Regions from separate parts of the Oceanobacillus phoenicis genome, predicted to be linked through region 2. Evidence: predicted binding sites of a transcription regulator. Region 2 holds the regulator's gene; the other holds the start of a gene.
What was found. The regulator LexA, encoded in region 2, represses DNA repair genes until DNA is damaged. The targets are predictions, from matches to a motif close to CGAACATATGTTCG.
Positions count from the first base shown of each region.

Region 1: the regulator LexA is predicted to act here: its motif matches at 2,090-2,103, upstream of ABC346_RS15805 (DNA polymerase IV).

Region 1 covers NZ_JBDFME010000001.1:3,142,373-3,148,740, forward strand. The annotation lists gene ABC346_RS15790 (Spx/MgsR family RNA polymerase-binding regulatory protein) at 1-116, opposite strand, end outside; gene dacB (D-alanyl-D-alanine carboxypeptidase/D-alanyl-D-alanine endopeptidase) at 246-1,616, opposite strand; gene ABC346_RS15800 (YjcZ family sporulation protein) at 1,847-1,945, shown strand; gene ABC346_RS15805 (DNA polymerase IV) at 2,122-3,372, shown strand; gene ABC346_RS15810 (peptidylprolyl isomerase) at 3,553-4,161, shown strand; gene ABC346_RS15815 (EAL domain-containing protein) at 4,465-6,150, shown strand; gene ABC346_RS15820 (twin-arginine translocase TatA/TatE family subunit) at 6,360-6,368, opposite strand, start outside.
Region 2 covers NZ_JBDFME010000001.1:2,839,324-2,845,691, reverse strand. The annotation lists cyclic di-AMP (ydaO/yuaA leader) riboswitch at 439-598, shown strand; gene ABC346_RS14235 (potassium channel family protein) at 658-1,335, shown strand; gene ABC346_RS14230 (TrkH family potassium uptake protein) at 1,336-2,670, shown strand; gene ABC346_RS14225 (peptidoglycan DD-metalloendopeptidase family protein) at 2,769-3,608, shown strand; gene ABC346_RS14220 (hypothetical protein) at 3,765-4,025, opposite strand; gene lexA (transcriptional repressor LexA) at 4,147-4,770, opposite strand; gene ABC346_RS14210 (YneB family resolvase-like protein) at 5,056-5,694, shown strand; gene ABC346_RS14205 (DUF896 domain-containing protein) at 5,780-6,013, shown strand; gene tkt (transketolase) at 6,098-6,368, shown strand, end outside.

The sequences.
Region 1 (6,368 bases), 300 kb from region 2:
ATTGTTAAAGGTTGTCTTAATATATTTCTTTCTTTATAAGCTATTCCGTGTTTTTTAAACCATTGTCGAGCTTTTCTGGTTGATGAACAAGATGCTCCGTATATATTGACTGTCATGTTCATTCTCCTTATTTTTTTGACATTCTAAAAAGGATATCTAGTATCCTACATCTATACCTTATCACTGAAATGTGGTAAAACTATGGTAAAGTAATGGAAAATTATTTCTATAATATTTTTTAATCGCTATACCTTTGCAATATCCTGTGTATGTAAATAAGCGACTATTTCATCTTCAATCTCTTTACCTATTTCTTCATCGATTAAATTATTCAACAAAATCGAGAAGATTACTCTTTGCTTGGTCTCCATATTGATATACCCAGATAAAGTACTAACTCCTTCTATTGTTCCGGTTTTCGCTTTAACAGATAGTCCTTTCATTCGTTCTCGTAAAGTCCCACCCACCATTCTATTTTGTTCGCCTGCTACAGGTAGAGTATCTAACAACAAAGGAAACCATTCTTCCGGTTGAATTCGATATAATAATTTGGACAACTCATTTGCTGGTAACAAATTACTGTGCGAAATTCCTGAACCGTCCTTAATTTGCACGGTCTCCATATTTACTCCATAGGTTTGAATTTGTTCTCTTACTACCTTTAATCCTGCATCCCATGTAGCTTCTTCATATACAAAACGCCCCATTTCTTTTACAAGCATTTCTCCAATCCCATTATTACTTAGTTTCATAAATGGAACTAAGATCTCTGCTAATGTTGGAGAAGAATGTTTATGTATGCACATTGTCTCGTTTGGAACAGATTTTCCTGATTTAGGTTTTCCTTTTATCGTTATTCCCATTTCGTTTAATGTTTCAATAAATATATCCATTACATAATCCGTAACTTTCCATACAGCCATCCATTCTTGCCTTACTTCATGATCAATACCGATATTTCCTCTTATATAAATACGGTTACCCCCATGTTCTCTAGTAATACACAACTCTTCTTCTTCAGCTTGAGCTACTGTAACTGCATGGTTCTCTAAAGTAATATAAGATGTGTTAGGATACAGTTGATATTGAGGTGATTCCCCCAATTGACCGGGTTGAATGATAATCTTTACAGATCCAGTATCATAATCTTTATCAGGAGATATTGTTAATGCTGATACTTCCGCTCCATAATAATATTGTTCATCCGTCCAAATTAAATCTTCCGATAAACGTTTGTCATCGTACCATGTATCATCTCCGTAAATACTACCGGTAATTGTTCTTATACCATAATTGTGAAGGGTAGCGGCGAATTTCTGATAATCTTTGAGTTGCAATGTAGGGTCGCCTTTCCCAACAATATAGACATCTCCTTCCCAGACATCATCGACAAGTTTTCCGTCCAATCTTATCTCCGTCGAGAATCTATAGTCCGGTCCCAATATTCGTAAAGCAGCCACAGCAGTTAGGATCTTCAGATTTGAAGCCGGGTGAAGACGTATATCTCCATTATGACTCAGATAAATATCCCCCGTGTCTGCAGAACGAACACTAAGACCAAGTATCCCTCCTGCCCATTTTTCTTGTTTATTGATATATGTTTGAAGTTCTTTCATTAATCCCACTCCTGTTCTCAAATGAAACCATTTCCTTATATTATATTTTTATTTCTACAGAACCCAACGAGATTCCTTTTTAATCTTAAACATATGTGTGCGGCAGTTCTTACATTGCTGAACAGAGGTCACCGTATTTCTTGTAATTTTTATGCCTTTGACTAGTTAATGGCCCTCCCTGTTCTTTATTTCCGCACATATAATAGCCATATATCGTAGGAGGTGGTAGTATGAGCGAATATGAAAAACGTGGTGAATTTGGCTTTGCTTTTTTAGTAGTGTTATTTATTTTGCTTATCATAGTCGGCGGCTCTTACTGGAACTACTAGTAATTAGAACCCCTCTTCATGATAAAAATTCTTTCCTCCTCTCGTATGTATCGGATTGAAGGGTGCTTCCTGCATCCTTTTTTTATTGCTGTTATTTTCCTGTAACAAATTTCCATTGTTATTTTTCACTGTTCTACATATAATAGAACATACGTTCTTATGAAAGGGTGATAATAATGGATTATTCCACATATCCTCGTAATGATGTTCTATGTATCGACATGCGCTCATTCTATGCGAGTGTAGAAGCAGTCAAACTAGGATTAGATCCGATGAAAGTAATGCTTGCTGTTGTTGGCGATCCAAATCGATCAGGCAGTATTGTACTCGCCGCTTCTCCTGAGTTAAAGCGACGCTACGGAATAAGTAATGTAAGTCGTTTTTTCGAATTACCAAATGACCCAGAAATTTATATTATCCCTGCTCATATGGCAGATTATATACACATGTCTTTACAAATTACTGATTTACTGCAGCAATATGCACCTATAGAGGCTATTCACCCTTATTCTGTAGACGAAGTATGGATTACAGTCAACGGTTTACAACACTTATTTGGGACCCGCAAAGAAATTGCGGAAAAAATAAAAGCCGATATTCTAGATTCCTTTGGCATTACTTGTTCCATTGGAATTGGAGATAATAAATTTTTAGCAAAAGTTGTCATGGATCTTCATGCCAAAAAACAAGGAATTGCAGAATGTACGTATGAAGATGTGGAAAAAAAACTTTGGCCACATCCGATTGAATCTATATGGGGAATAGGAAGACGAATGAAGAAAAATTTGAATCGAATGGGAATTATTACGCTAGGCCAACTCGCCAATTATAGTCTTGACCATTTAAAAAAACGATTTGGAGTAATGGGAGAACAACTTTATTGGCATGCATGGGGGATTGATTTAAGTCCTGTCTTCGGAGATTTTTCGAAACAAGAACAAAAGGGCTTTGGCCATGGTATATCTTTATTACGTGATTACACGAAAGAAGATATTCCTTACTGCATCCTCGACCTCTGCGAAGAAGTATGCCGAAGAGCTCGTACAGCAAATAAATCAGGTAGAACCATTCATTTAGGAATTTCTTATTCAAAAGAGACCGGCGGCGGATTTTCTCGATCACAATCCATCGACCTTCCAACAAATATTACATTAGATGTTTATGATATTTGCATGCAGCTATTTAATAAATTTTACGATGGTAAAAGTATGGTTCGTCATGTATATGTAACATTAACCAACCTTAGAGACAAACAAGAGACACAGCTGGATTTATTTGAGGATCGTACGAAGAAAAATGATATTGGATATGTCATGGATGCAATTCGTGATAAATATGGATCCACTGCCATCCTTCGTGCATCAAGTTATACCAAAGCTGGGATCACTATAGAACGAAGCAAAAAAATTGGTGGGCACTACGCTTAATATAACCTACTATACCAAAGCCCACACTCTAAATTCCTGTCATTTAAAAATCCATGCTATAATGATAATAAAAGTGAGACTTATCAAAGTGTTAGCGTCTGTTTCGACTTCTTTCTAAGTCTTAGAGCGGGGATTTTATGGACAATTACTCACCGTGATTAAAAACAAAGGAGATCTAAAATGCAGCAAAGATATTTATTTATACTAATGCTAATGATTACTCTTCTTTTATCAGCATGCTCTGATACCGAAGAGACACCGAGCGTAGAAACTCAATCGGACGAAAACCCGATAGCTACAATTACAATGGAAAATGGACAAACTATTACCGTGGAACTTTATCCTGATATTGCTCCTAACACAGTAACTAATTTTATTTCTCTAATTGAAGATGGGTTTTATGATGGATTAACTTTTCACCGAATTGTCCCCGAGTTTGTTATCCAAGGTGGCGATCCTGAAGGAAATGGAACTGGAGGACCTGAATACTCTATCCCTGGGGAATTCACTTCGAATGGATTTGAAAATAATTTAGTCCACGAACGCGGTGTACTTTCAATGGCTAGAAGCCAACATCCTGATTCTGCAGGGTCACAATTTTTTATTGTTCTAGACAAAGCAGACCATCTAGATGAAGATTATGCAGGTTTTGGAAAAGTCACTGAGGGCATGGAAACCGTAGATAACATTGTAGAACAAGGGACTTCTGGAGAAAAAGTACCAACCATTAAACAAATCACTGTAGATACCAAAGGACAGGACTACGGAGAGCCAGAAAAAACAGAATAAATATATCCATAGGCACGGCTTTAGCTAACTCGGAAAAGAAAGCCTCTTTTCCGCACGAATCTTCAGCTCGTGCTTTTCTCATAGGATTGAACCTTTTTCATTCAAATCCCGTAATTCTCCATTCCATTTCCTTCGCAAAAATCATGCGTTAATAATCTTTCCCACTGCCCTATTAATGATTCAATTAGAATAATATTTTAACCTAAACATGAAAATATTTCATATTTTTCGTCAATTCCCATAGCTATGCAGAATCAAATCTAGTAAAATAGAGTGTACATATACATAAGCGAGGTATTCTTCATGAATGAAAATAGAAAACATTTTTTAACTGATAGTAAGGTACAGTCCGCAATAGATCAGACAACCATGTTTTCCATCATAGATATGAATGGGATTTTAATTTATGCGAATGATTCTTTTTGCAAGCGACTAAATTACACAGAAGAAGACTTATTTGATAAACCTTTTAATAGATTACTAAAGTCCCCTACCCACTTACATATAGTAAAAGAACACAATAAAGAAGCTATTTGGAAAGAAGAAATTCAAATCCAAACGAAGGACGATACCACTTGTTGGTTTGATGCAGCAATGGTACCTTACTATGACCAATTTGGAAATCTCGAAAAAATGGTGACGACTTACTACGACATCACTGCACGAAAACATCATGAGCAATATATCGAAGGGATTGCATATACGGATTATTTAACGAAATTACCGAATCAGAATCAACTCTATCATTGGGTAGATGATCAAAAAATTAATATAAACGATGTAAAGGCCATATTATATATTTCTTTAGACCGATTCAAGCAAATTAATGAAACGTTCGGTAAACGAATTGCAGATAAAGTAATTACGATGGTAGCAGAACGATTGCAAAATTTCCAAACGAAAGAAAACTTTCTTTTTCGTAAAGATGGAGATGAGTTTGTTGTAATCGTAAAAGAAAAATTAGACCAAGAAGAATGCATGGCGAAAGCAGAACGTATCGTTAATAAATTACGCATCCCATATAAAATACAAGATAGACAAATTTCATTAACTGTTAGCATTGGGATTAGTTTTCCCTACAAAACAAATTATACGGACGGACATTCTAAATATGATGGAATAGATACTTGCATCAAACAAGCGAGAAAAGCAATGGATATCGCAAAAAAGAATGGCGGAAATCGGTATTGTATACATACTCATCAGCAGAAAAAACCTCTAGAACGTGGTTATTTGGTAGGTTTAGAATTAAAGGAAGCTTTAGCTCGCGAAGAATTTAGCATCATGTATCAACCAATTATTAATTTAAAAAGTCATAAAGTAGTTGGTGCAGAAGCGTTATTACGATGGAATAATCGAGAACTTGGTTTTATTTCGCCAGGTGAGTTCATACCAAAATTAGAGGAATCCGGAATGATTATCCCAGTCGGAAAATGGGTACTTGAAAATGTTTGTAGAAGAATGAAATCATGGCAAGAAAAAGGGTTACTTATGCAACGTATTTCCGTGAATGTATCTCCAATACAATTTAAAGATAAGTACTTTGTGCAAGATGTGAAAGAAATTCTAAATAAAACAATGCTAGATGCCTCATATCTCGAGATTGAAATAACAGAAGGTACCATTCTTAATTTAGAAAGTTCTATGATGACAATTTTAGAATTAAAAAGCTTAGGAATGCATGTATCTATCGATGATTTCGGAACAGGCTATTCATCATTGAGTTACCTGAAACAGCTTCCTATTGATACATTAAAAATTGATAAGTCGTTTATCGATGACCTTGATCGCGATGGAGAAATTATCACAAATACAATCATTAATATGGGGAAAAACTTGCATTTTCGAATTATTGCTGAGGGAATAGAAAGTGAAAAACAACTCGAATACTTGAAAAGTCAACAATGTCATGAAGGACAAGGATATTTCTTTAGTAAACCTGTTCAACCAAATGAAATAATGACCATGCTGCTTCAACAATCATCATAAAGTGAAACTAACATTCAGTAGGGATTTTATTCTTCCCTCACTGCATGTTAGTACCCAAGGGTAAGATTTAAAGACCCTTGAACAGAATATGGGTCGTCTTGAAGTGAAGGCTTGCTATTCGTTACATGTGGGTTTAAATACATACAATGGTTATTCAATCTTCAATTAAAAAGACGCTTAGTATCATCACTGTTAAGCGTCTTTTTTCACTATTTATT
Region 2 (6,368 bases):
CCACCCATGCAACACCCACCTTTACTTTAAATCCTGTAAAAGAGTAAGAATATTTATGTTCATGAATTCCTTAAATAAGCGATATTTTGATACTCAATGACACTATATAATAGGGCGGTACAGAATCCATACAACTGTACACCCTTGGCAACGTGAACAATATCTATCGAACTATTAATCAAACAATAATATGAAGCAAAACCGTTCATAAACATTATGAACGGTCTTTTATGTCTGAACATGTAGTATTTGGTGAATAAAATTCCGCATGTAATCATTGCATCATTTTGTATTAATACTCTTGAGTCGTCTCAGTATTAAATTCTCATAATTTTAGTGTATGTGCGTTTAAAATTTTTCGAATTATCTGTTTATTTAAGAGTGTATTGACTTTATTTATATTCAGGCGTAAATTCATTGTTAAAACCAAATATGACGCCTTTTTAGTCGCTGAAACTGTTGCTTATATATTGCTCAGTGCGGGGGAACCATTTTTGACAAATGTAACACTTGTCTAGGGGTGAATCTAGATTATAGATGGGATACCTTTATGTCCCTAATCCGACAGCTAACCTCGTAAGCGTCATAAGGAGAAAAGGTCTTATTTATAGACCATTTCTTTGTAATGGTTTTTTTACTGTCAAAGGAGTGGTGAAAATGCCAAAAAGAATTAGTGGGAAGAAGAAACAATTTGTTGTAATTGGCTTAGGTAGCTTTGGAGGAAGTATCGCCAAAGAACTTTATCATTTAGGATGTGACGTGCTAGCTATTGATAAAGACATTGAAAAGGTTAAGAAGTACATTCCGTACACGATGCATTCCGTTCAAGTAGATAGTACGGATGAAGAAGCTCTAAATAGTCTTGGAGTCTCGAATTTTGATCATGTAGTTGTAGCTATTGGAGATAATATTCAATCAAGTGTATTAACAACTTTAATTCTTAAAGAATTGGGAATAGAAAAAGTATGGGTTAAAGCCGAGAATATACATCATCAAAAAGTGCTTTCAAAAATCGGAGCAGACTTAGTTATACATCCTGAATCAGATATGGGGTTAAGAGTAGCGCATAACATGGCTTCAGAGAAAATTGTTGAATATATAAATTTATCAAATGAATACAGTATTGTGGAATTAGTCGCCTCGAAGAAAATTCATAATAAAAGCCTATTAGAATTGGATTTAAGAGCAAAATTTGGCGTGACTATTCTAGCGATAAAAACAGAGGAGGGAATCAATGTCTCTCCGCTACCTGATGATATTATTCCAGAAGGGTCCATTCTAGTAACCATGGGTAGTAATCAATCTATACGAAAATTTGAGGAAAAGGGGATATAGATGATGACTCGATTTCCAATCTTTTGGAAGATTTCACTTACTCCTCCTCAAATTATAACTTTAGGATTTATAGTAGTAATCACTGTAGGTACATTTTTATTAACTTTGCCGATCGCAACATCAGAACCAATAAGTGTGATAGATGCTTTGTTTACAGCCACCTCAGCGACTACTGTGACAGGATTAGTGGTACTTGATACAGGTACGGAATTTACACTGTTTGGTCAAATTGTGATTATGGTACTTATACAACTAGGTGGCCTAGGATTAATGACTTTTGCGATATTGATAGTCTTGCTCTTAGGTAAGAAAATCGGATTGCGTGAGAGAATACTTGTGCAGGAAACATTTAATCAATCAACTCTTGGTGGATTAATAAGGCTCGTTAAATCACTTTTAATCTTTACATTTTCTATGGAATTAATGGCAACTATTTTGTTATCCATTCGATGGGTCCCGGTATATGGGCCAGGATTTGGTGTGTTTACTAGTTTGTTTCATGCAGTTTCTGCGTTTAATAATGCTGGATTCTCGCTATGGCCTGATAGTCTTATGGGATATGTAGGGGATCCAGTAGTTAATATTATCATTACTTTCCTTTTTATTGTTGGAGGAATCGGTTTTACGGTTATTTATGATCTGATCAAGACAAGAAAATTTCATCAATTATCATTGCATACAAAATTAATGATAATTAGTACATTATCAATTAATATTCTTGCTACTATTGTTATTTTTTTACTTGAATATACAAACTTTGATACATTGGCTAATTTAGCTTTGGATGAGAAATTATGGGCATCCTATTTTCAAGCGGTTACACCTAGAACTGCCGGCTTTAATAGTCTGGATATAGGAAGTATGAATCCCGGTACCTTAACTTTAACAATGTTTCTTATGTTTATTGGTGCAGGGAGTGCTTCTACCGGTAGCGGTATTAAATTAACTACGTTTATCGTTATTGTTTTAGCTGTACATGCTTACCTAAGAGGGAAAAAAGAGGCTGTAATATTCAAACGTTCGATACCAAATCATGTAGTTCATCGGGCTTTAGCTATTACAGTAATCAGTTTGTTAATGGTTACCATCGTGATATTTATATTATCAATAACGGAAAATGGTCCTTATCTTCAAATTATTTTTGAAGCGTTTTCTGCATTTGGTACAGTAGGATTATCTATGGGATTAACTAGTGAATTAAGCGAAAATGGAAAACTACTTCTATGTATATTGATGTTAGCAGGAAGAATTGGACCAGTTACCTTAGCTTTTGCTTTGGCGAGAACTGCTAAAGGTAATATACGATACCCAAATGGTGATGTATTCACTGGATAAATCATGATGTAATAGAAAAATAGACATATTATTTAGGTGGCTAGTCCGGTCGGGCAAGTCACTTTTTTCATTAAATAGTAGAAAAGGAGGAGAGTTATATGCCATTTAAAGATTACAGAATAACATCCCCATTTGGATATAGAAGAGATGTTTGGACAGGTGATGGATTTACGTTTCATACAGGGATTGACTTAGTTAAATACCATAAAGCAAGTATTCAAGCATTTACAGAAGGAAAAGTTATTTTTGCTGGTTTGGGTAGAACTGGTACTGGCTTGGGTGGTTTTGGAAATGTAGTACTTCTTCAAGATAAAAATAACCGGGGTCAATTATATGCTCATCTGGATAGTGTTTCGGTGCAGCGTGGTCAATTTGTGAAGAAAGGGCAAGTAATAGGAAAACAAGGGGATACAGGAAAGACGACTGGATCTCATTTGCATTATGAGGTACGTAAAAAAGCGGAGAGTCAACCTCCATATGGGTGGACCTCAGATAGGGCGAATAATTGTTTAGATCCTACGAAATATTTACAAAACTATAATGATAATAAGAGTATCATTCAGGATATTCAGTCTGGATTAAATCGTAAATATAAGACAGGTATAGCCATTGATGGTATAGCTGGCCCGTTAACAATCAAAGCAGCAATCAAAGGATATCAAATAGAATTAAATAAACAATTCAATGCAAAGTTAAACGTTGATGGTATGTGGGGGCAGAAAACAAAAGCTGCTACGGTAACGGTAGCAAGTGGCGCTAAAGGAAATATTACGTGGATACTTCAAGCGATGCTTTATATTAATGGAGAAGATCCAAAAGGATTAGATGGTATTTTTGGTACCAATACAAATAATGCAGTAAAATCTTTTCAACAAAAAGAAAGTATCGTCGTTGATGGAAAAGCGGGTAAAGCTACTTGGGAGAAAATATTTCAATAATAGAGTATTGTATAACGTCAAAACTAGATAAAAAATTCTAACTTTGACGTTTTTTTATCCCACATATAACGGGCGGTAATAACTTATTGAATGAAGAATTTCTTTATTTTAGAGTTAGATTTGGTTGATTCAATCTCCTAAATGCCTTTTGTAAAACTAAATAATGAAAACAGTTACTTGATACCATAAAGCTAATCCAACTAATAATCCCGCCGCCCCTATTTTTAATATATTTTCCTTTGACTTTATTTGTTTCGTCTCCATAACTTCTAATATCGTAACAATAATTAAAATGATACATAAGAAAGGTAATGTTAAGAAATCAACGTATCTCGTTAAATAGTATATTCCTAGAATGATTGCAATTATGGCTGCAGGAATATAAAAGCCTCTTCGTTTCAAAATGTTTTCAGACACCTATTATTCACTCCTTCCGCTAACTATTACTATGTTATTAGTATTGAAGTGAAAATATGTACAACTATTTATACTCAGTAAAAAAGAGTTTAGCTAAACTTCGATAGCTAAACTCTTTTATTTAATGAATATTTCGGTATAAACCAATAACTTTTCCAAGAATGGTTACATTTTCATAAAATAGAGGTTCCATTGTAGCATTTTCTGGTTGAAGTCGAATACGTTTATCTTCTTTAAAGAAGCGTTTAACTGTCGCTTCATTTTCTTCAGTCATTGCTACAACAATCTCTCCATTTAATGCTGTGTTTTGTTGTTTAACAATTACCATATCACCATCTAAAATGCCAGCCTCAATCATACTTTCACCATCAATTACAAGTACAAATACATTATCGTCTGGTCCTGCACTTGAACTTGGAATCGGAACAAATTCTTCGATATTTTCAACTGCTGTAATCGGTATTCCTGCAGTAACCTTACCAATTACTGGTGCATATCGCGCTTCGTCTTTGGGAAGCTGCTGTTCTATTTCTGGATCAATAATTTCAATTGCTCTTGGTTTAGTAGGGTCTCTTCGTATATATCCTTTATTTTCTAATCTTTCCAAATGTCCGTGAACAGTTGAGCTGGAAGCGAGTCCGACTGCAACGGCAATTTCTCGAACAGATGGTGGATATCCTTTTAACTTAACTTCGCTTTTAATAAAGTCAAAAATCATTTGTTGTCTTTTTGATAGTTTCGTCATCAAACGTTCACCTCTAGCATAGGTTTTTATTAATGATAGTTTATCATTTTACTATAAAATAAGCAAACACTCGTTCTAATTTTTTATTGACAAGATCATACGTTCGGTATATACTTTAACCAGATAAGAACAACTGTTCGACAAATGGATGAAAGGAGCTTTTAATCATGCTGAAGAAAATTACTAGAACCGATGCATTCTATGTGGTAGCATTTGCTTTAGCGCTCGCTTTTCTATATTTCTCTATGGTAACGAGCGGTTAATGGAAACAGGAGGAAGTTAGGATTGAAAGCAGTAGTATATTGTCGAGTCAGCACGGATAAACATACACAAGAGTCGTCATTGATACGTCAACGAGAGGAATTGCAAACATTAGCAAATAAGCTAAACTTTACGATTGTTGATTGTATTGAAGAACAAGCAAGTGGTTACGACATCGAGCGAGAAGGACTTTTTCAACTTCTCGAATATTTTTCCAGTAAAGAAGCAGATTGTTTATGTATTCAAGATGAAACTCGATTAGGCAGAGGGAATACAAAAATAGCGCTATTTCATCAATTAGCTAAGCTAGATATCCCAATATATACGGTAGCTCACGAAGGTGAGTTAGTATTGAATGAAGCGGATTCAATGGTATTACAAATAGTGGGAATAGTAGAAGAATATCAAAGAAAAATACAAAACATGAAGATAAGAAGAGGTATGCGTAGAGCAGTACGCGAGGGATATCGTCCGGAAAAAAATCTAAAACAAATCGATCAGTCCCCAGGTAGAGATCGATCGGAAGTTCCTATTGAAGAAATTGTTCGATTAAGGCAGAATGGGTTAACATTTAATGAAATTACAAAGGTGCTCAATGGTTTAGGTTATGCCGTTTCAAAAGCTACTGTGCACCGTAGATACCAAGAATATCAAAATACTTGAATCTAGGTTCGAGGTAGAGTACGATAAGAGGCAGGATGTGAAATCCTGTCTTTTTTCATTTTTAATAGGTGGGGAGGTTGACACCATGTTATCTAAGGATAAATTAGAGAGAATAAATGTTTTGTCTAAAAAGTCCAAAGCAGAAGGATTAACAACAGAAGAAAAAGCAGAGCAGAAGAAGCTTCGTGAAGAATATTTAAAGAATGTACGTAGCTCTTTCAATAACCAGTTAAAAACAATGACAGTTATTGATCCAAAAGGTAATGACGTTACTCCCCAAAAGCTTCGTGATTATCAAGATAGAAACAAAAAACATTAAATTCTATTTGTCATGCTTGTTGTAATGATAATTTCAATATAGAATGTAGAAGTAAAGGCTTTATTTTTGAAAGGGGTAGACAAAATGTCAGGCAAGGTAGAACAATTATCAATAAATACGATTCGTACTTTATCTATTGATGCAATTGAAAATGCAAACTCAGGACACCCTGGATTACCAATGGGTGCAGCGCCAATGGCGTACACATTATGGACAGACTTTATGAATCATCATCCAAAAAATTCAAAATGGTTTAACCGTGATCGCTTTGTATTATCTGCGGGACACGGATCAATGCTTTTATACAGCTTATTGCATCTTTCTGGATATGATGTATCTATTAAAGATTTGAAAG